DNA from 4 places in the Agrobacterium sp. 16-2014-1-2a genome. Region 1 is predicted to be linked to each of the others. Evidence: predicted binding sites of a transcription regulator. Region 1 holds the regulator's gene; each other region holds the start of a gene.
The links. The regulator LexA, encoded in region 1, represses DNA repair genes until DNA is damaged. The targets are predictions, from matches to a motif close to TGTTCNNNNTGTGTTCNG.

Region 1 (5,741 bases):
GTTTACGGACAGTGGCAAAGGGCGCTGCTGCTGCCGGAAAAAACCGTGCCGCCAGATTTTATAAATGGTGAGAGCATGGCAAATAATGCTGGTTCTGACTCGAGATCGAAACTGTCGCCGGAAGACATGGCTGTGGTGGTACGCGAGATGACGGCGGCGCTCAAAGGCGCCAAAGCTGGCGTCTTCACCTGCAGGAAAGACATATGGTGCGTAGCGAGCGCCGCAAGCGGAGAGTGGGTCGTCGTTCTGAAAGATGGCCGCTTCGCCGGAAAAGCCTGCGATATTGCCGATATCGTCGTTGTTTCCCGCAGAACCTCTTTTTCGCAGTGCCGCTCGGGTGCACTCCTGCTCAGCCGTGACATCTTGCGGCGTCTCGGTTCTGTGGAAATAGATTTTGCTGACAAGAGGGAGGAGGGTGTGGTGAGCGGGCTGCGCGCCGCAATCGCCGGAACGGACAGGCCCTGGAGCCAGCACCGTTATTACGACTGGAAAAGCGGACGTTTCGACCGTGATCTGCCGCAGCCCATCATCCGGCTGCTGGCGGCGTCGCAATGACTGCCGCCAGCATGGATCATCGGGCCTTGGCGCGCAAATCTTCAGTCAATTCGCCGATCCCGCCAACTTCCTCTTCATGACCAGCGTCGCGCCAGCTCTCCTTCAAACCGGCCTCGTACCATTCTTGCATGGCAGGCAGGGCGAGCAGCAGGTCGCAATAGGCTTTCGCTGCTGGCGAAAGATCCGCGCTGCCATAGGTCTGGAAACGGAATGCAACCGGGCAGAAGAAAGCATCGACCGCCGTGAACTTTTGACCGGCAAGATATGGCCCGCCGAATTTTGTAAGACCCTCGCTCCACAACGCATCGATCCGCTTTATATCGGCCTTAAGTCCGGCATCGCCGCCCCTGGGTTTGACCCGAATGCCCACCGACATGGGATAGAGATTGCGCAGCGAGGAAAAGCCGGCATGCATCTCACTTGCGGCCGAACGCGACCAGGCCCTCGCATGCTTGTCGCTTGCCCAGACACCCTGGTGTCTTTCGGCAAGATATTCGACGATCGAAAGCGTTTCCCAAACCGTCATACCCTCGTCGACCAGGCAGGGCACCTTGCCCGTCGGCGAAAAGGAGGAGAAAGAGACGCCTTCGCCGAACGGAATGAGCTTTTCATCGAAGGCGATACCGAGCGTGCGCATCAATACCCACGGCCGCAGCGACCATGAAGAATAGTTCTTGTTGGCTATATAAAGATCGTACATGGCGTATCTCCCGGATATGACGCGTATTTCTACACCTGCCAAGCGTTCACGGAATATCGAAAATTATCCATGGCTCCCATAAACGCCGTTGATGAATGGTGATGTGGGGCCGCTGAGAGCGCGCCTTGCGATAAGTCACCCTTTGGTGACGACTAAAACTGACTGTGCAACACGACAGAACAACGTCGCTAAAAAACAGCGGATGGGATCGCTTCGACAATTACAGCGAGCAGCCCATTCGCCACCACGCCTGTAGCGAAACCGAAGCATCTTTATGGAGCAGGAACTCAGTTTAGAAAGGGCAACGCGCATAGGCTGGATGGCGCATATCCTCGTGCACCCGCAAAAGCCCGCCACGTTTGGAAAAAGCCAAACCCAATATAGGCGCCATCTTCACGATGACGCCTATTATAAAGTGAATACGTTCGGTTCGATAAGATCAATGGTAGCGGCGGATCAGCCCCACCAGTTTGCCCTGAATTTTAACCCGGTCGGGCCCGAAGATACGGGTCTCATAGGCTGGGTTTGCCGCCTCGAGCGCAATGGAGGCTCCCTTGCGGCGGAAGCGCTTCAGCGTGGCTTCCTCGTCATCCACCAGAGCCACAACGATGTCCCCGGGATTGGCGGTGTTGCCGTTGCGGATGATGACTGTGTCGCCGTCGAAAATGCCGGCCTCGATCATCGAATCACCCTTGACCTCAAGCGCGTAATGTTCGCCCGTGCCAAGCATGTCTACTGGCACTGCCACATCATGGGTGTTGTTCTGGATGGCGGAAATTGGCACGCCCGCAGCGATGCGGCCCATGACCGGCACGGTGACAGCCCCGCCCAGATCGTTGGCCGGCGTCTTGGGGGCAGGGGCCGGTTCCGGCGTTTTGGGCTTGCCAAGGCTGCCTTCGATAACGCTTGGCGAAAAGCCGCGCTGCGGCCTTGCACCCGGCGTATAAGCCTCGGGCAGCTTGATGACTTCCAGCGCCCGAGCTCTATTTGGTAGCCGACGAATGAACCCGCGCTCTTCGAGAGCGGTTATCAGGCGGTGGATGCCGGATTTCGAAGCAAGATCGAGTGCGTCCTTCATTTCATCGAAGGAGGGCGGCACGCCGGACTCTTTCATTCGTTCATGAATGAAGAGAAGCAATTCCTGCTGTTTGCGCGTGAGCATGAGGAAAACACCCTTTAGAATCGTAGTGGAAGTCGCGAAACAAATACAGAACGAACACTATATGTTCCATATGTGTTCTGCAATCCCCTAAAATTTCGTGAAGGTGCCATCTGTTGCTGTGATGATTTGCCTCATAGCACGCAATTGTGCTTTTGTGCGGTCAAAACCGTCCCGACATGCTCCGGGCGGAAGGCCAGCAGGATACATTTTCATGACGAAACCCTATAGCGTTGACCATCTCGTTTTGCCCGTGGAAGTCATAGGCGTCGCCGTGAAGCGCCTCGTCAGTCTTGGCTTTACGGTTGCGCCGGAGGCTCTGCATCCTTTCGGCACCCAAAATGCCTGCGTATTTTTCGCCGATGGCACCTATCTGGAGCCGCTCGCAATTGCTGATTCGGCTAAATATAATGCGTCAATAGAGAGGGGTGATGTGTTCACCGGCAGGGATGTGGCCTTCCGGCAACGGGACGGGCAGGAGGGTTTTTCGGCTCTTGTCGCCAGGACTGAAGACGCCTTGGTTGACCATGAGCGGTTTCGGGCAGCCGGCCTTTCGGCGGGCGATGTGTTCGAGTTTTCGCGGCCTGTTCGTATGCCGGATGGCTCGCAAGGCGAGGCGGCGTTCCGGCTGGCTTTTGCTGCAAGCGGGGCGGCCGCGGATTTCTTTTTGTTCAGTTGTCAACGGCTTCAAGCCCTTCCGGGCGATCGCACCATGCTGGAGCGCCACGCCAATGGTGTCACCGGCCTGAGTGAAATCGTCCTGTTTTCCGGCGGCAATATGAAGGTGGCGGGCCTGATCGAGACAGTGTTTGGCTGTGAAGGCAAAAGGTCTCCGGGCGGTGATATGGTTTTCGCGACCGGCAATGCCAGCATCAGATTGACCGGAAAACCGCCTTTCGGCGGGCAGACCCTGAATGCTCAGGATGGCAACGAATGCGGATTGCGCGGCGCGGGCATCGTCTTTTCGTCACACGATCTTGCCGTGACAGAGGCGGTGCTTGCTGCTAATGGCGTGTCCTGCGCAAAAGCGGACGGCCGTCTGGTGGTGCCCGCAGCACCCGGTCAGGGTGTTGCCTTCGCCTTCGAGGAAAAATGATGAGCGTTACGAACAATCTTAAAGTCACTGCCGGCGACGGCGCCAGCAAGGTTTCCTTCTCGAATACCGAGCGGTTTTCGCTGATTGCCGGTCCCTGCCAGATGGAAAGCCGCGAACATGCCTTCATGATCGCTGGCGTCCTGAAGGAGCTTTGCGACAAGCTGGGAGTAGGGCTTGTCTACAAGTCTTCTTTCGACAAGGCGAACCGCACTTCGCTTTCCGGAAAACGCGGCATCGGCCTGGATAACGCGATGCAGGTTTTTGCCGATCTCAAAAAGGAATTCGGTTTTCCTCTTCTGACCGACATCCACACGGAAGAGCAATGCGCCATCGTTTCCGAGGTAGTGGACGTGCTGCAGATTCCGGCGTTCCTCAGCCGCCAGACCGATCTTCTCGTTGCTGCCGCCAAAACCGGCCGCGTCATCAACGTCAAGAAAGGCCAGTTTCTGGCGCCCTGGGACATGAAGAACGTGCTTGCCAAGCTCAATGAGAGCGGCAATCCGAATGTGATGTTGTGCGAGCGCGGTGCGTCCTTCGGTTACAACACGCTGGTTTCCGACATGCGCTCTTTGCCGATCATGGCAGCGCTCGGCGCACCTGTCGTGTTCGATGCCACCCATTCGGTGCAGCAACCGGGCGGGCAGGGCGGCTCCACAGGTGGCCAGCGCGAATTCGTCGAGACGTTGGCGCGTGCGGCCGTTGCGGTTGGCGTGGCCGGCCTCTTCATCGAGACGCATGAGGATCCGGACAATGCGCCGTCAGACGGCCCTAACATGGTCCACCTGAAGGACATGCCGAAACTGCTCGAAAAGCTTCTGGCTTTCGACGCGATTACGAAAGCCTGATCGGCTGACCGTGACGGCGGGCACTTTTGTGCCAATCGATTTTAATGGCGGGCGGGCCGTTTCCGCTGCCCACCGTCATTGTAATTTCTTCGCCATCGTCTAAGACAGGCGACGGAAAATATCTGTTCCATTCCCAAGGGAGAGACCATGACTGCCATTACCGATATCATCGCGCGCGAAATTCTCGACAGCCGCGGCAATCCGACCGTTGAAGTCGACGTTTATCTCGAAGACGGCTCCATGGGCCGTGCCGCCGTTCCCTCCGGCGCCTCCACCGGCGCGCATGAGGCGGTTGAGCTGCGCGATGGCGGCAAGCGTTATCTCGGCAAGGGCGTGGAAAAGGCGGTCGAAGCCGTCAATACAGAAATCTTCGACGCGATTGGCGGTTTCGACGCTGAAAACCAGATCCAGATCGATCAGATGATGATCGCGCTCGACGGCACGCCGAACAAGTCGCGCATCGGCGCCAACGCCATCCTCGGCGTGTCGCTCGCCGTTGCGAAGGCTGCCGCTGAAGCCTCCGGCCTGCCGCTTTACCGTTATGTCGGCGGCCCGAACGCGCATCTGCTGCCGGTTCCGATGATGAACATCATCAACGGCGGCGCGCATGCCGATAACCCCATCGACTTCCAGGAATTCATGATCCTGCCGGTCGGTGCAGAAAACATTCGCGAAGCCGTGCGCATGGGCTCCGAAGTCTTCCATACGCTGAAAAAAGAACTGTCCGCACAGGGCCACAACACCAATGTCGGCGATGAGGGCGGTTTTGCACCGGGTCTCGAAAGCGCGCCGGCAGCACTCGATTTCATCATGAAGTCGATCGAAAAGGCTGGCTACCGTCCAGGCGACGACATGTTCATCGGTCTCGACTGTGCGGCGACCGAATTCTTCAAGAACGGCAATTACGTTTATGAAGGCGAAGGCAAGACCCGTTCGCCGATCGAGCAGGCCGAATACCTGGCCGAACTCGTCGCGAAATATCCAATCATCTCCGTTGAAGACGGCATGGCTGAAGACGACTGGGATGGCTGGAAGGCGCTGACCGATCTCATTGGCAACAAGTGCCAGCTGGTGGGCGACGATCTTTTCGTCACCAACTCCGCCCGCCTTCGCGACGGTATCAAGATGGGTGTCGCCAACTCCATCCTCGTCAAGGTCAACCAGATCGGTTCGCTTTCCGAGACGCTGGACGCAGTCGAAACGGCGCACAAGGCAGGTTACACCGCCGTCATGTCGCACCGTTCGGGCGAAACGGAAGATTCCACCATCGCCGATCTCGCGGTCGCAACCAACTGCGGTCAGATCAAGACCGGCTCGCTTGCCCGTTCCGACCGGCTCGCAAAGTACAACCAGCTTATCCGCATTGAAGAAATGCTGGGCCCGCAG
Region 2 (5,741 bases), on a different contig from region 1:
CGTCCGCGCAAGCCGGAGCCGGCGGCCGAACAGCCAGCCGCACGCCCAGAAAATACCGAGCAGCCGGCGAAACAGCGCGAGCCCGCCGCCGAGAAAAAGCCGGTAGAGGAAAAGGCGCCCGCTCCAGCACCGGAACCGAAATCGGAACCCGCCGAAAAGGCCGTTCCAGAGAAAAAGCCAGCGGCTCCTGAACCAGCTGTAAAGGAGGCTCCTGTTCCAACGGAAGCGCCGACACCGGCACGGCCACCGGCTCCGGAAGCTCAGCCCAATCCTGCGCCCGGCCAGCAGCCTTCTGAAAAGCAGCCGGTAGAAGGCCAGGGCAAGACGGAGCCTGCAGCGCCGCTGCCGGGTACTCCGACACCTCCGCCGCCAAGCGGTGCCACGACAGGACAGGCGCCTGCCGGCGAAGCCGTCCCTAATCAGGTCGCCATTCCGCAGACGGAAGCGCCTCCGACGACGAAGCAGGAACTGGACAAGGCCAAGGCTATCGCCAAGGACCCGTCCAAGACTGCCGACACCGTCATTCTGCCCGTCGACAAGGGTGCCGCCGTTCTCGACAGCGACAAGGAAGTGGAGCGCTCCGGTAACAACCAGGCACGCGAGCAACGCCGCCGCGAGCGTGAGCAGGCCGGTGACGTGAAGGTGCCGACTTCCGACGCCGAAGCGCAGCGCGCCGGTGCTGCCGGAGGCAAGGCTCCGCCGCCCGTGAAGATGGAGGCGATTACCTCTCAGCAGGGCGAGCGTGTCGACCGCCGTCCGCAATATGACCGGCCGGAAGGTGCGCGGGAATGGCAGCCGCGCGAAGGCGGCCGGCGCGATCAGGATCGCGATGCGCCGATCATCCTGCAGTTTGGCGACCGCGTGGTTGTGCGCGGCGACGACAATCAGCGCTTCATCCGCGATGGCGGCGAGCCCTATTACGAGCGCCTGCCCGGCGGACGTGTCCGCGAGACCGTCGAGCGTCGCGACGGCACGCAGGTGGTGACGATCCGCAACCGCTATGGCGACGTCATCCAGCGTTCGCGCATCGACGACCGTGGCCGGGAATATGTTCTGTTCTATGCACCGGAACTGATGGACGAACCGGACCGTGAATATGTCTATCGCGATCCCGGCCTCGACCTGCCGCCGATGCGTCTGCGCATTCCGGTTCGTGACTACATCATCGACACGTCGAGCGATCCGGACCGCGATTATTACCGCTTCCTGGAGCAGCCGCCGGTCGAGCCGGTGGAGCGTGTCTACTCGCTGGATGAAGTGCGTTATTCGGCCCGTATCCGCGACAAGGTGCGCCGTATCGACCTCGATACGATCACATTTGCCACTGGAAGCGCTGACATTCCGATGGCGCAGGCCCGTTCGCTGCGGAAGGTAGCGGATGCGATCAACAAGGCGCTGGCAAAGAACCCGGCGGAAACCTTCCTGATCGAAGGCCACACCGATGCCGTTGGTTCGGATGAAAGCAACCTCGTTCTTTCCGACGAGCGTGCCGCTTCCGTCGCTAATGTCCTGACCGATGTTTACGGCATTCCGCCGGAAAACCTGGCGACGCAAGGCTACGGCGAGCGTTACCTGAAGGTTCAGACACTCGGCCCGGAACAGCAGAACCGCCGCGTCACCATCCGCCGCGTGACACCGCTGGTAAGACCGGTCGCCCAGAACTGATAAGGTTCAGGAACTGAAAAATGAAAGCCCGGAAAGCGCAAAGCTTTCCGGGCTTTTTTATTGGTAGCAAAGTTCCCAGGCCGACACATTATCCGTAACGCCGGACCAGATCCGGGGTCCGGCGTGATCAAATCCGGCATGACTGGGATGCTTCTCACCCTGCCATCATCCTCAAATTTGAGGATAATCCAGCCTCTAACGCTTAGTTAAGCGCCACAGCAATCTCTGCGGCGAGTTGGGCATTGTTGCGTACCAGCGCGATATTGGTCGCGAGGCTGCGGCCGTCGGTCAGGCGGAAGATATCGCCGAGCAGGAAGGGCGTGACGGCCTTGCCGGTGATTTCCTCGCGCTCGGCGTGGGAAATGGCGCGATTGATGTAGATTTCCATCTCCTCGCGCGGAATTTCGTCCTCTTCCGGCACGGGATTGGCAATCAGCATACCGCCATCGATGCCGAGCTGTTCGCGGGTCGTCTGGAAATTGGCGATGGCTGCAGGGCTGTTGAGCGACAGCGGGCTGGGAAGGCCCGAAGAACGCGACCAGAAAGCCGGGAACTCTTCCGAACCGAAAGTCACGACAGGCACGCCGTTGGTTTCGAGAACTTCCAGCGTCTTCGGGATGTCAAGAATGGCCTTGGCGCCGGCGCAGACGACGATCACGCCGGTTTTGGCAAGCTCGGTCAGATCGGCGGAAATATCGAAGGTCTCCTCCGCGCCCTTGTGCACACCGCCGATGCCGCCGGTGGCGAAAACGCGGATGCCGGCGCGGGCAGCGGCAATCATGGTGGCTGCCACTGTCGTGGCACCGGTGCGGCGCTCGGCAATCGCAAAGGCAATATCGGCGCGCGAGACCTTCATGGCGTCGGTGGTCTGGGCAAGCGCTTCGAGCTGCTCCTTCTCGAGGCCGATATGCAGCGTGCCGTGAATGACGGCGATGGTTGCCGGAACGGCTCCCTGATCGCGGATGATCTGTTCGACGCCTTCAGCCATCTCGATATTGCCGGGATAGGGCATGCCGTGGGTGATGATGGTCGATTCCAGCGCGACGATCGGCGCGCCGCGCTGTTTGGCAGCGGCAACCTCTTGCGAATAGACGATGGGCAGGAGCGGGGAGATGGGGCGGGTCATTCTGTTTGTTCCAGACTATAAAAAACGGGTTCATGCCAGCATTTCGGCCTTGGGGACAAGCCCCAACATGGTCTCGACACTGTCTTTTGACAGGTCTTGGGCGGTGGCGAAAGGCGATTGCACGGTGATGGCGGCCGCCGCGGCACCCAGTCGCAGGGCCTCAGCGATGGTTTTGCCCTCCGCAATCGCCGCGAGATAACCTGACGCCATGGCGTCTCCGGCGCCGGTTACGTCTTTCACCTCGCGGATGATGGGTGGGTGGAGGCTTGCGGTTTGCGTCGCGTTGAAGGCTACCACTTCGCTTGCCCCACGGGTGATGACGCCGCCAGCAAGGCCGACCCTGCGGAGAATACCCGGCCAGTCGCGAACATTGTCTGCCGTCTGTCCCGTCAGCGCGCGCGCCTCTGCCTCGTTCATGAAGAGAATGTCGATATCGGCGAGCATGTCCTTCAGCTTCACCGCCTTGGCGGGCGAAATGGCGATGGCCGCGAGCGGCTTTTGGCAGGCGCGGGCAATGAGACCGAGCGCCTTCAACGTATCCTCCGGCAGATTGGCATCGCAAAGCAGAAGGTCGCTCGCGGTAATCGCGTCACGCACCGCGCGAACTTTGAGGCGGCGCGGCGAAAACAGCTTGTAAAGATCCATATCCGCAAGTGCGATGACAAGATTGCCGTCGCGCTCCAGAATGGCGGTGTAGCTTGGCGTGCGGCGATCGAGGAAAACGAAGGGCGTATCTTCCACGCCCGCCTGCCTTGCTGCCTCCGCCACCGCTTCGCCGGTCACGTCGCCGCCGCGCGGTGCAATGATACGGACGGCAAAACCGAGCCGGGAAAGATTGCGCGCCGCATTGAAACCGCCGCCGCCAGCCTCTTCCATCCATGAGCCAGGATTGCTGGCGCCGGGCGCCGTTTCAGTCTCGATCATGCCGCGCCTGTCTATATGCGCGCCGCCCAGAACGAGTATTTTCTTCACTCTTGTGTTTCCCTCTTTCGCGAATGGAAAAGGTGGACGATTCGTCCCAATCTTCTGTTTGTTCCCCTTCACATCCGGTCCGCAGCGATAGGCCGGACACGGAAAAACGAAAGCAGAACAAACCACTTATCGCTATTTGTTTTCAATATGCTGGCTGCGCCTTGCGATATGAGAACAAATAGAGTACATCCTATTTCCATACTGCTTCATTGCCTGTGCGGCTTCAATAACCTAAAGGTGGATCGGATGGCACAAAATTCTTTGCGTCTCGTAGAGGATAAATCGGTGGATAAAAGCAAGGCACTGGAAGCGGCGCTCTCCCAGATCGAACGGTCGTTCGGCAAGGGATCGATCATGAAGCTCGGTTCCAATGAAAACGTGGTTGAAGTAGAGACCATTTCGACGGGTTCTCTCAGCCTGGATATAGCGCTCGGTATCGGCGGCCTGCCGAAGGGGCGTATCGTTGAGATTTACGGCCCGGAAAGCTCCGGTAAGACGACGCTTGCGTTGCAGACGATCGCGGAAGCCCAGAAGAAGGGCGGCATCTGCGCCTTCGTGGATGCCGAGCACGCGCTCGATCCGGTCTATGCCCGCAAGCTCGGTGTGGATTTGCAGAACCTTCTGATCTCGCAGCCGGATACGGGCGAGCAGGCGCTTGAAATCACCGATACGCTGGTGCGCTCCGGTGCCGTCGACATTCTGGTGGTGGACTCGGTTGCGGCGCTGACGCCGCGTGCCGAAATCGAAGGTGAGATGGGCGACAGCCTGCCGGGCCTTCAGGCACGTCTGATGAGCCAGGCGCTGCGCAAGCTGACCGCCTCGATCTCCAAGTCGAAGTGCATGGTGATCTTCATCAACCAGATCCGCATGAAGATCGGCGTCATGTTCGGTTCGCCGGAAACGACGACGGGTGGTAATGCGCTTAAATTCTACGCCTCGGTGCGTCTCGACATTCGCCGTATCGGCGCCGTCAAGGAGCGTGAAGAGGTTGTCGGCAACCAGACCCGCGTCAAGGTCGTCAAGAACAAGATGGCACCGCCTTTCAAACAGGTGGAATTCGACATCATGTATGGCGAAGGTGTTTCCAAGACCGGCGAGCTTGTCGATCTCGGCGTGAAAGCCGGTATCGTCGAGAAATCCGGTGCATGGTTCTCCTATAACAGCCAGCGTTTGGGGCAGGGGCGTGAAAATGCCAAGACCTTCCTGCGCGACAATCCGGAAATGGCAAGCGAGATCGAACTGGCGCTGCGCCAGAACGCCGGTCTGATCGCCGATCGGTTCCTGCAAAATGGCGGCCCGGAAGCTGGCGAAAGCGACGACGGTCCCGACGAGGGCTGATGCATTCGAAGGTCCGGGCGTTCGCGTCCGGTGGCTTTGCCGGCATGAGCCGGTATGGATCAAAAGGGTCGTGCGATTTTCCTCGCGTGGCCCTTTTTCTTTGCCTAGACGCCTTGGTGCGCCTCCATGGCTGGACAGGGCAGGATGCGGACGATAAAAGCCTTTGATTTTGCAAGATAGCCATCATTCGGGATGGCGGTGATGGACTCCAGCTGTGAGCGGTGTGTGGGCATGAGCGGTGTGAATGAAATTCGGTCGACCTTTCTCGACTACTTCAAGAAGAACGGACACGAGATTGTGCCCTCCAGCCCGCTGGTGCCGCGCAACGATCCGACGCTGATGTTCACCAATGCCGGCATGGTGCAGTTCAAGAACGTCTTCACCGGTCTCGAAAGCCGTCCTTATTCCACCGCCGCCTCGGCGCAGAAATGCGTGCGCGCCGGTGGCAAGCATAACGACCTCGACAATGTCGGTTATACGGCCCGTCACCATACGTTCTTCGAAATGCTCGGCAATTTCTCCTTTGGCGACTATTTCAAGGAAGAGGCGATTACCCATGCCTGGAACCTGATCACCAAGGAATTCGGCATCGATCGCAACCGTCTGCTGGTCACGGTCTATCACACCGACGACGAGGCTT
Region 3 (5,741 bases), on a different contig from region 1:
CAACTCCTTTATTGCAACGGCGTGACGCGGGCTACGGAAAAAGCTGCGTTCGTGCACTCATAGTTGCCGAATCAAACCTTTTCCACAAATCCATCCAGCACACGCTTTTGTCCGGCGCGGTCAAAATCGATGGTCAGTTTGTTACCCTCGATGGCGGAGATGTTGCCATTGCCGAATTTGATATGGAAAACGCGGTCTCCGACCACGAATTTCGACGGTGTGTCGGCAACCGATTTGGCCACCAGTTCGCCGTCGATCGTGCGGGCGCGGGGCCCGCTTTCGCCATAACCAATCCTCTCGACCGCATGGCCGGAGCGTGTGCCCCAGTTATCGCGGGTCGCGTCGGACTTGTTGGCCTGGGCACGTTTCCAGCCGGGGGTGGAGTAGTTGTTGGCGAAGGGCTCCGCCTTGTCGAAACGGGACTGGCCATAACCGCCGCGTCCGCCGTAACCACCGTAATTGCTGTCGGATGCCGCGACATCCACGTGCGCTGGCGGCAGTTCATCGAGAAAACGCGAGGGCAGGGTGGATTGCCACAGACCATGGATACGCCGGTTCGATACGAACCAGATATGGCATAGCTTCTTGGCGCGGGTGATGCCGACGTAGGCGAGACGACGTTCTTCCTCCAGACCGGAGCGGCCGCCTTCGTCCAGCGCCCGCTGGTGCGGGAACAGACCTTCTTCCCAACCGGGAAGGAAGACGGTGTCGAATTCCAGCCCCTTGGCGGAATGCAGCGTCATGATGGAGACGGCATCGAGATTTTCGTTCTGCTCGGCATCCATGACGAGCGCGACATGCTCGAGGAAACCGCGCAGGCTCTCGAAGGCCTCCATCGAGCGGATGAGTTCCTTCAGGTTTTCCAGTCGGCCGGGCGCTTCCGCCGTCTTGTCGGCCTGCCACATGGCAGTATAGCCGCTTTCGTCCAGGATCTGCTCGGCAAGCGTGGTGTGTTCGGTGTTTTCCAGAAGCCCCTGCCAGCGGCGGAAATCCTGCACCACGTCGAACAGCGCCTTGCGCGCTTTCGGTTTCAGCTCGTCGGTCTCGATGATGTCGGTCGCTGCCGCCAGCATCGGAATGTCGCGGGCGCGGGCGTAATCATGCAGATTGCGGATGGTCGTGTCGCCCAAGCCGCGCTTGGGGGTGTTGACGATGCGCTCGAAGGCCAGATCGTCGGCCGGCTGGCAGACAAGGCGAAAATAGGCCATGGCATCGCGGATTTCGAGACGCTCGTAGAAGCGCGGACCGCCGATCACGCGGTAATTGAGGCCAAGCGTGACGAAACGGTCTTCGAACTCGCGCATCTGGAAGGAGGCGCGAACGAGAATGGCCATGTCGTTCAGCTTGTGGTTCTTGCGCTGAAGCTGCTCGATTTCTTCACCGACGGCGCGGGCTTCCTCTTCGGAATCCCAGGCCGCATGCACCACGACCTTCTCATCGTCGGGGCTGCTGCGCTCGGTGAACAGGGTCTTGCCGAGACGCCCTTCATTATGGGCGATCAGATGGCCGGCGGTGCCCAGAATATGCTCGGTGGAGCGATAGTTACGCTCCAGCTTGATGACCTTGGCGCCGGGAAAATCCTTGTCGAAGCGCAGGATGTTGTCCACTTCGGCGCCGCGCCAGCCATAGATCGACTGGTCGTCGTCGCCGACGCAGCAGACGTTTTGCGGCTCGCCTTTGGGGCGCTGGGCAAGAAGCCTGAGCCACATATATTGCGCCGTATTGGTGTCCTGATACTCGTCCACCAGAATGTAGCGGAATTTCTGGTGGTACTCCTTCAGAATATCGGGATTGCGGCGGAAGATGCTGATGGGGTGCAGCAGAAGATCGCCGAAATCGCAGGCGTTCAGCGTTTTCAGCCGGTTCTGATAGGCCGTGTAAAGTTCGCGGCCCTTGCCATTGGCAAAGGCGCGGGAATCGCCCTCGGGAATATCCGGCGGTGTCAGTCCCTTGTTCTTCCAGCCGTCAATCATGCCGGCGAATTGTTTGGCCGGCCAGCGCTTGTCATCAAGACCTTCGGCCTGGATAAGCTGTTTGATCAGCCGCACCACATCGTCGGTGTCGAGAATGGTGAAATCAGACTTCAGGCCGATGAGTTCGGCATGGCGACGCAGGAGCTTGACACCGATGGAGTGGAAAGTGCCGAGCCAGGGCATGCCCTCAACCGCGCCGCCGACCAGAACGCCAATACGTTCCTTCATCTCGCGGGCGGCCTTGTTGGTGAAGGTCACGGCCAGAATCTGGCTGGGATAGGCGCGTCCGGTCGCCAGAATATGGGCGATGCGGGTGGTGAGAACGCGGGTCTTGCCGGTGCCGGCGCCCGCAAGCACCAGAACCGCGCCGTCCAGTGTCTCCACGGCTTCGCGCTGTTCCGGGTTGAGACCGGACAGATAGTCGGGCGTGGGCCGGGCCTGATCGCGTGCCGCCATGGCGCGCGCGGCAATGCCAAGCCCGCCGGCGTTGCCTGCATCGGCATTGTTCGTCGCCTTGCGCGGCGCCTCAGGTTCTTCGTCGAAGAACGGCATATCGTCAAAACTGTTGCTCATGCGGCCCAATGTAGTGATTCGGGATATAAAGGCTAGAACCGTGTTCTGCTTTTATTCCGGTATCATCCGTCAAAACGCCTATTCCAAGACGTTTTTTCGTCTCAGGCCCGCCTGTCGGCATCAAAAGCCGTGTCCACCGGCAATTGCAGCGCCACGGCCAGTTGGTTGGTCTTGGCGGCAAGGGCGATGACGCGCATGAGATCGGCATGCTGTTCGCCCGTCATGCCCTTGGCTTTTGCAGCTGCGGTATGGGAGTGGGCGCAGTAGGAGCAGCCATTGGTGACGGAAACGGCGATATAAAGCATTTCCTTCACCAGCGGATCGAGCGCTGAAGGTGTGGCCATCACCGCCTTGACCTCGGCCCAGGTCTTTTCCAGAAGATCGGGGTCGAAGGCGAGGTAGAGCCACATATTGTTGATGAAATCCGATTTCCGCGTTGTGCGGATATCGTCGAACACAGCCTTGACGCGCGGGTTGGCTTCGGCATTTTCGGCTTTCGTTACGGTGCTCATGCATTCCTCCGGTCATGGCTATTTCAGCTGCAGATTACCGTATTGGCGAATGTTTGCGACAGAAATGGCCGTCAGTGCGCTTTCGACGACAATTCATCACAAATTACAATTATGTAAGGAACGGATTTGTGCGTTGCCTTCGTTAGGGCATGCGGGAATACTTCTACCGTTCCGAAAAGCTCTTTTCGGGGCGGGTTTATGCTGTGCGGATAATCGGAGAATTGTATGCGGGTGTGGAAACAGGTGGGTGTCTGTCTTGCTGTAGCGGGAGCAGGACTCTGTCTTTGGGGGTTTTATTCACCCGAAGCGCGGAATCTGCTCGCGGGTATCGGCATCGGCAAAACACCTGTTGGCGCGGTCGAGGTTGCCGCATCCGGTGCCAGAACACCCGGTTCGTCATCCGGCCAAAATGCCGGCGCCGCACGCCGCGATGGCAATGCGACCCTGGTGGCGATGGCCCCGGTCAAGAAGGGCACGGTCAATGACAGGCTGAACGCCATCGGCAGTGGCGAGGCCATCCAGTCGGTCGTCGTCATGCCGCAGACATCAGGCACGCTTTCGGAAATCCGCATTTCATCCGGCGCCCGCGTCGTAAAGGGGCAGGTGCTCGCGCGGCTCGATGACGAGGAGCAGGTGATCGAGCGGGACAAGGCGCAGGTTGCGCTACGCAGCGCCGTCGAAAAATCGAGTTCCTACAGTAACCTGAAATCCGTATCCCGCCTTGATGTGCTGGACGCGCAGATTGCCGAGGAAGCCGCCAAGCTTGCACTGAGCACCGCCGAGCTGAACCTCAGGCGCCGCGACATCGTCGCACCGATTGAGGGTGTTGTCGGGATCGTGGCCGCCAATATCGGCGACAATGTCACCACGCAATCAACAATCGTCGGCATTGATGACCGTTCTCAAATTCTGGTCAATTTCTGGGCGCCGGAACGGTTCGTAACTGCAATTACCGTCGGAATGCCTGTAGAGGCCACCTCGATTTCACGCCCCGGCGAGACGTTCAAAGGTGAGGTCGAGGCCGTCGACAACCGTGTCGACGCCGCAAGCCGTACCATCCGCATCCGGGCACGGTTTGCTAACGACAAGGATGAGCTTCGGGCCGGTATGTCCTTCGGCGTCACCATGCGTTTTGCCGGAGAGACCTATGCCTCCGTCGATCCGCTGGCCGTGCAGTGGGATGCCGAAGGTTCCTATGTCTGGCGCGTGACCGACAATAAATCGGCCAAGGTGCGGGTGCAGATCGTGCAGCGTAACCCCGATGCCGTTCTCGTGAAAGCGGAACTGGCGGAAGGCGATCAGGTCGTGACCGAAGGATTGCAGCGGGTGCGGGAGGGTGGTGCCGTCCGTGTCGCAAGCCAGCCGAAGCCCGAGGAGGTTGCCAGCCAATGACGACTCAGTCGCCTTCGGGTCAGGATTCCAAGCTCGCCTTCACCGCACTGTTCGTTCGCCGGCCCATTCTGGCAGCGGTTCTCAATACGTTGCTTGTGGTTGCCGGCCTTGCCGCGCTGGTTGGCGTTGAGGTGCGCGAGTTGCCGGATGTGGACCGGCCGTCCATCAGCGTCAGGACGACCTATGAAGGTGCGGCGCCCGAAACCATCGATCAGGAAGTGACGCAGACCATTGAGGGGGCTGTTGCGCGCGTCAGTGGCGTCAAGTCCATCTCCTCCAATTCGCAATTCGGCACCAGCCGCGTAACGATGGAATTCGGCGACAATGTCGATATGGCCGTTGCCGCAAACGATGTGCGCGATGCCATTGGCCGCGTAACCAACCAGTTGCCTGATGATGCTGACGAGCCGCAGATCATCAAGGCGGATTCCGACAGCCAGCCGATCATGCGTCTTGCCGTCACTTCGTCCACGCTCAGCATGGAAGATCTGACCAAGCTGGTGGATGACGAAGTCATCGACCGCCTTGCCGCCGTCGATGGCGTGGCGGATGTGGAGCTTTACGGCGATCAGGAAAAAGTCTTCCGCGTCGATCTCAATCAGGCCGCACTTGCCAGCCGTGGTCTGACGGTGACGGATATTTCCACCGCGCTGGCCAGTGCCGCGCTTGATGTGCCGGCGGGATCGCTGAAAAGTTCGACGCAGGACATCGTCGTGCGCGCGACCGCGAGCCTCACGAAGCCTGAGGATTTTTCCAACCTTCTGATCAAGGACAATATCCGCCTGCGCGATGTGGCAACCGTGATGCTGGGTGCGGATGACGAATCCACCTCGCTGCGGTCCAATGGTGTGCAGGGCGTGGGTCTCGGCGTCATCCGGCAGGCGCAGTCCAATACGCTCAATATCTCCACCGGCGTGAAGGCTGCCGTCGAGGCCATGTCGGCCAACCTGCCGCAGGGTACGCGCATCGTGGTGACCAGTGACGACGCCGTCTTCATCGAAGGCGCGTTGCACGAGGTGGAACTGGCGCTTGGTCTTTCCGCGCTGATCGTGGTTGTGGTGCTCTACCTGTTCCTGCGTGACTGGCGGGCAACACTCATTCCGGCGATCACCATGCCGGTGGCTTTGATCGGCACGATCATCGCCATCTACATGGTCGGATTCTCGATTAACATCCTTACGCTGCTCGCCATCGTTCTGGCGACGGGTCTGGTGGTCGATGATGCGATCGTGGTGCTGGAAAATATCGTGCGCCGCCGTGCCGAGGGCATGGGGCCGCGCGCTGCCGCTGT
Region 4 (5,741 bases), on a different contig from region 1:
CGGTCAACGACATGAGCATCGGCGGGGGATATCCCCTCCGCCAATCAAGGACTATGCCACGCAATCGGAAATCGTTTGCGTGGCATAGTTTATGCCATAGGGGGTGACCAACATGCCTGGCAATCTTCGCAATACATTGTCCTTCACGCAGCGCGTTGCGACTATGGCCGTGGGTATCTTTTTGGGCTCTGACTCATTCTCGATGATGTTTCGGATTCAATTGGTGTGATTTCCGAAGGAGAATCAGCGCCATGCGAGCCCAGTTTTACTTCCGACCTAATCCCGGCCAGTTTGAACGTTGAATCGATGCATGATGCCACCGATGCGATCGTTGTCACTGCGTCCGCCGGGTCAACGGACTCCATATGTCCCCACTGCGGGACCTTTTCCGTCGAGTTCATAGCCGTTCCCCTCCGGTGATCGGTGATCTGCCGTGTCCGGGTCGACGGATCGAATTGCATCTGACCGTCAGGCGCTTTGTCTATAGTGCTACCAACTGCCATCAAAAGATTTTTGCCGAGCGCTTCGGTGACGGTGTGACCGCACGCTCCCTAACCAACTTCACTGCCTCAAGCTTTTACTCGCGGCTGAACTTCCTTCGTTGCATTTATGCACTCCAGTTTCATTGGAAGCACCTCAACTTGGTGTCCACGTAACCGGCAGCAGGCCAACACTCACTTTACCAGGTTTATGATCACAGGTATCCGTTGAGTCGGGCAATAGCCCCACCAGCAGTGATGCAAGGGCAATTCCGGAGACAGTGCCGTGGACGTTAATCTCAAAGAAGCTGAGTGGCTGAATAAACCTGTAGTGTGGGAAGCCACCGAGACGGGTCTCTCTTTAACCACCGAAGCAAACACTGACTTCTGGCGTGAAACGCATTACGGCTTCACGCGCGACAGTGGCCATTTCCTAGGCGTAACGGTCGTGGATGGTTTCACAGCGAGTGTCCGCGTCCAAGGCGAATTCCGGTCTCTCTACGATCAGGCCGGTCTTATGGTGCGCATTGACGAAAATCGATGGGTGAAGTCAGGCGTTGAGTTTACAGATGGCGAACGGTTTCTCAGCACAGTCATCACCGATGGAAAATCCGACTGGTCAGTGTCCCAGCCCTTCAAGGAACTTGAAGATTTCTATATCCGGATCACATTGAAGAAAGGCACGATGCGTATTCAGGCATCCTCCAATGGGAGCATTTGGCCGTTGCTGCGGCTTGCTCCGTTTCCTAAAGTTTCCCATTATTTCGTTGGGTTAACTGCATGTACGCCTGAGCGTGGCGGACTGGATGTCCGGTTTTCGGAGTTTTCAGTCGGTGCGGCGATCACTACCGATCTCCACGACCTGTCCAGCTAGCAGCTATTTAAGGGAGTTCTTCACAAATGCCGTCTCGATCTATCGTCCTTGTAACAGGTGCCAGTAAAGGGATCGGTGCAGCAACTGCAATTGCGTTTGCGCGGGCAGGATATGATGTGTGTGTGAACTATCACTCTGACGCTGAAGGCGCATCTGCGACCGCCGGGCGTTGCGAGGCCGAAGGCGCGAAGGCAATCGCTGTTGGCGCTGATGTCTCGGATCGCAACGCGGTAAAAAATCTCTTCCGCACTTGCGATGAATTACTCGGCCCGATCGACTGCCTTGTTAATAATGCCGGGATCATCGGAGGAACGTCCACGCTCGAAAGTTTGACCGAGGGTGCCCTGCAAGCCACTTTCGCGACCAACCTTTTTGGCACGATTTATTGCCTCCAGGAAGCGATAGAGCGGATGGCGTCCGATCGTGGTGGTGCGGGTGGCTCGATTGTCAACATGTCGTCCCTCGCGGCGACGCTTGGTAGTCCAGGGGAATATGTGCATTATGCGGCTTCCAAAGGCGCGGTGGAAACACTGACGATCGGTGCCGGCAAGGAGCTTGGTTCCGTTGGAGTTCGCGTGAACGCGATCCGCGTAGGCACGACGGCGACAGATATCCACGCGCGTGAGGGCAACCCAGATCGACCCGGGAAAGTTGCGCGTGCCACCCCGTTGGGGCGCATAGCCGAGCCGGAAGACATCGCAGATGCGGCGGTCTGGCTCGCGTCACCAATGGCCAGATTTATTACCGGGACGATATTGACCGTTGCTGGCGGAATCGCACCGTGAACGCACTCACGGTCAGACACGACACAAATCAGTCTTGGCCAACCGGTTCGCCCGATTTCGACACGACGGTGGACCCGTACGGTTCTCGCGACGAAATAATCAACGCATCGTTCTGAAGCGGGCGGACAAGATGTTTTGCCTCGTCCCACGGCGCCCGCATCCAGATGTCCGTGTCCTCCTTCGTCAGCAACAGAACCGGCATGGCTTTCTCATGGATCGGTTTAACGAGATCGTTGGGGTCTGTGGTCAGAAAACCATAGAGGTCGTCGATCGTGAGTCCGTCCCGAACCTTCCGGACGCTCTTCCATTGCGGCACATGGATGCCGGCAAAAAACATCAGCGATTTCTCGTCATCGCGGGCAAACCAGGCATTGGGCACATTTCCGCCTTCCTCTCTGCTCGCCGGATCCGGTTCGGCGAAGCTGGTGACTGGGACAAGGCATCTGTGTTCGACGTCGAACCATCGCGTCCAGTGCGGGAAATTGAGCTTACGCACGTTTGTCGTGCCGCGGTCGGCCTCCATGCGGATTAGCTCCTCGAGATCAAATGGCTTGCCCTTGGCCGCGAGCTTCTCGGCCCTGGCTTTGGCCGCTTTCTCCAAGGCGAAGCGAGGGGACGGTAATCCCCATCGCGCATGCACAAGCTGCTTCTTGCCTTCCGCCGTGTTGCGGACGATCGGCCCCATTTGGTCGGGGTTCATCTGATAGGCTGGCATCAGGTTGATCAGGCTTTCGGCGTCCTGAGCCCATTTGGAGACCCAGTCCTTGTCTTCCATCCGATAAAGGTTGCACATGCTGGAAAGCCCTCCGCTTGAAGCAGATGCCGTGTGTTCACGGCATCGCGCCTACTTCGCTACTGGAGCCTGTAAACGTCGGCATTGTCTTGTCGTTCCCGCAATCCCTTGTAGGAAGCATGGCGTAGCTTGCCGTCCGCCGTCCAGGCCCGAAACTCGATCTCGGCAATCAAAGTCGGCTCGACCCAAACGATGTCTGCCTTTTCGGCATAGGGAACAGGCGGCTGTTTCCGATTCCAGCGCAGCCTGTCGATCATCTTGCGCAGCCTGTTCATCTCGGCTTGCCTGAAGCCCGTCCCGACGTTCCCGACATGAACGAGCTCGTCACCGCGATAGGCAGCAAGCACCAAAGAGCCGAAGCAGTCGGGAGATGCCGTCGATGGCTCGTAGCCAACAACCATGAAGGCTTCGCTCTTAACGCACTTGATCTTGACCCAGTCGCCGGTCCGGCCGGAGCGATAGGGTTGATCCAATTGCTTGCCGACAATGCCCTCGAGACCAAGGCTGCCAACGTGTTCCAGCAGGATCGCGGGATTGGCGTCAATGGTTTCCGAAAGGCGGATCGCGCCGTCGTGCCCCTTCAGCGTATCCTCGAGAAGATGCCGGCGCGAACGGTACTCCACGTTGCGCAGGTCATGGCCGTCGAGATAAATAAGATCGAACGCGTAGAGGATGGCGTCCGAAGCTCGGTTGCCAGCCGTCTTTCCAGACGCACCCAACGATTTCTGCAGCAGCCCGAAATCCGGCCGCCCTTCATCGTCAAGCACAACCGCCTCGCCATCAATGATCATCGTTGCCGGGCCAAGCGCCCGGGCAGCCTGCTCGATCGCCGGAAACCGGTGCGTCCAGTCATGGCCACCACGCGTGAGGATGCGGACCCCTGTCGGCTCGATATGGATAGCCAGGCGATAACCATCCCATTTCAGCTCCCAGCTCCATTGGTCGCCTTGTGGAGGGTGCGCCTTCAATTGGGCGAGCGCCGGCTCGACGCGATCGGGCATCGGATCAAACAGCAGCTGTGGCTGTGCGGGATTGCGCTTCCGACGCGGCTTTGACCGTAGCGGAGCTTCGGTATCACGAAGGAGCGGCTTTGATCTCGGTGGCTTCGTCATGCAAACGAGTTCAGCACGAAAACCTTAAGAAGATTGTGACGCCGTTCATCTATCCCCGCTATCCACCGTTTTAAACCCGACGGACGCAAGGGCTGCAAAAATTTCTGTTTCCCCTTACCTCCTTGAATCCTATTCGAATCTTCGACTTTGCTAATACTGGGATAATATTCCTCAACCATGTGGTGCTTGACTCTTTTGCATTACGAGAACAAACAATGAACATATAGCCCGTACGACATAATGTCGATCCTTTGAACACGACCTTGAAGGGAGCCGTGAACGATGACTGCTGCCCGCCAGAGGGTGATTTGCGACTTGCGAGACCGCATCGCGTCGATGGAAGGGGTATCCGCGAAGCGGGCCGGAACACTTTCTTTTGGCGTTTCCGAGATCGATGCGGCCTTGCCTGGCGGGGGCCTCGCCTATGGCGCGCTGCACGAGTTTGCAGGCGGTGGCTCCGGTACTGTCGATGGTGCAGCGGCCGCCCTTTGTGTTGCCGGCATTGCCGCAAGAACAAAAGGCCCCGTCATCTGGTGTCTGACGCGGCCGGATCTTTTTTTTCCAGCTCTTGCCCATGTGGGTCTGCATCCCGACCGCGTCATCTTTGTTGAATCCGACAAGGAAGAGGATGTGCTGGCCAATATGGAGGAGGGCCTTTCCTTCGGCGGACTTGGTGCCGTCGTCGGTGAACTTGTTCGCCTGCCTATGGTCAGTTCCCGCCGCCTGCAGCTTGCAGCCGAGCGAACCGGGACCATGGCGCTCGCGGTCCGCCGATGGCGGCGACAGACGGAGGCCAATGACTTTGGGCAGCCGACGGCCTCGACCACGCGGTGGCGTGTCAGCGTGATGCCGTCAGAGGAGTTGCCGGTACCCGGGGTGGGCAGACCTCAATGGTTTCTGGAATTGATGCGCGTGAAAGCGGGTGAGTGTGCTGAGTTTCTCGTGAGGGCGTGCGATGACAAGGGTCGTCTCGATCTATCTTCCGGATCTGCCGACGGATCGCATTCGTCGGGCCGATCCGTCTATTCCGCCTGAACAGCCAATCGCCGTGATCGCGAGAAGCGGTTCGAAGCGATGGGTGTCTGCTGCCGATCCGGCTGCCAGAAAAGCGGGCGTGCATGCCGGCATGGCGGCGGCAAAGGCGCAGTCGCTGTTTCGCGGCCTGATGCTGGTTGACGCAGATTCGCAAGCCGATCAAGCCGCGCTGGAGCGCATCACGCTCTGGGCGCTGACGATCTATTCGCCGATCGTCGCCGTCGACGGGATTGATGGTATCGTCATGGATACGGAAGGCGCCGATCATCTGCAGGGTGGTGAACTGCCGATGGTGACGAAGATCGCCAACCAGTTTCTTGCCCGAAAACTGACGGCGCGCGTGGCGGTTGCCGACAGCTGGGGTGCTGCCCATGCTTGCGCCCGCGCAATCAATCGCGAAACGATTGTCGTTCCTCCGGGCGAGACGGCCCGTGCCGTCGAAAAGCTGCCGATTTCGCTTCTGCGCCTGCCGTCAAAGATCGTCTCTGATCTGCGCATTCTCGGTTTCCAGACAATCGGCGAGCTTGCCAACACCCCGCGGGCGCCGCTGACATTGCGCTTCGGTCCGGAGGTCGGCCGCCGTCTCGACCAGATGCTCTGTCGTGTCGCCGAGCCGATCGAACCGATCCGGACCACAGAGCTGGTTGAAGTCTCCAAGGCCTT

Region 2: a site for LexA is predicted at 3,934-3,951, ahead of recA (recombinase RecA). Genes of this name have one in related genera too.
Region 3: a site for LexA is predicted at 2,588-2,605, ahead of ACQZ45_RS11295 (ATP-dependent helicase). Genes of this name have one in related genera too.
Region 4: a site for LexA is predicted at 4,248-4,265, ahead of ACQZ45_RS18065 (ImuA family protein). Genes of this name have one in related genera too.

What each region holds. Positions count from the first base shown of each region.
Region 1 is NZ_JBNWBX010000001.1:436,512-442,252, reverse strand. It holds gene ACQZ45_RS02200 (ComEC/Rec2 family competence protein) at 1-555, shown strand, start outside; gene ACQZ45_RS02195 (glutathione S-transferase family protein) at 572-1,255, opposite strand; gene lexA (transcriptional repressor LexA) at 1,695-2,417, opposite strand; gene ACQZ45_RS02185 (VOC family protein) at 2,629-3,510, shown strand; gene kdsA (3-deoxy-8-phosphooctulonate synthase) at 3,510-4,355, shown strand; gene eno (phosphopyruvate hydratase) at 4,503-5,741, shown strand, end outside.
Region 2 is NZ_JBNWBX010000014.1:46,104-51,844, forward strand. It holds gene ACQZ45_RS26410 (OmpA family protein) at 1-1,665, shown strand, start outside; gene ACQZ45_RS26415 (pseudouridine-5'-phosphate glycosidase) at 1,868-2,791, opposite strand; gene ACQZ45_RS26420 (carbohydrate kinase family protein) at 2,822-3,763, opposite strand; gene recA (recombinase RecA) at 4,010-5,101, shown strand; gene alaS (alanine--tRNA ligase) at 5,333-5,741, shown strand, end outside.
Region 3 is NZ_JBNWBX010000002.1:514,509-520,249, forward strand. It holds gene ACQZ45_RS11295 (ATP-dependent helicase) at 72-2,546, opposite strand; gene ACQZ45_RS11300 (carboxymuconolactone decarboxylase family protein) at 2,648-3,058, opposite strand; gene ACQZ45_RS11305 (efflux RND transporter periplasmic adaptor subunit) at 3,284-4,450, shown strand; gene ACQZ45_RS11310 (efflux RND transporter permease subunit) at 4,447-5,741, shown strand, end outside.
Region 4 is NZ_JBNWBX010000006.1:72,722-78,462, reverse strand. It holds gene ACQZ45_RS18085 (DUF1349 domain-containing protein) at 766-1,353, shown strand; gene ACQZ45_RS18080 (SDR family oxidoreductase) at 1,380-2,138, shown strand; gene ACQZ45_RS18075 (SOS response-associated peptidase) at 2,167-2,931, opposite strand; gene ligD (non-homologous end-joining DNA ligase) at 2,991-4,043, opposite strand; gene ACQZ45_RS18065 (ImuA family protein) at 4,326-5,078, shown strand; gene ACQZ45_RS18060 (Y-family DNA polymerase) at 4,999-5,741, shown strand, end outside.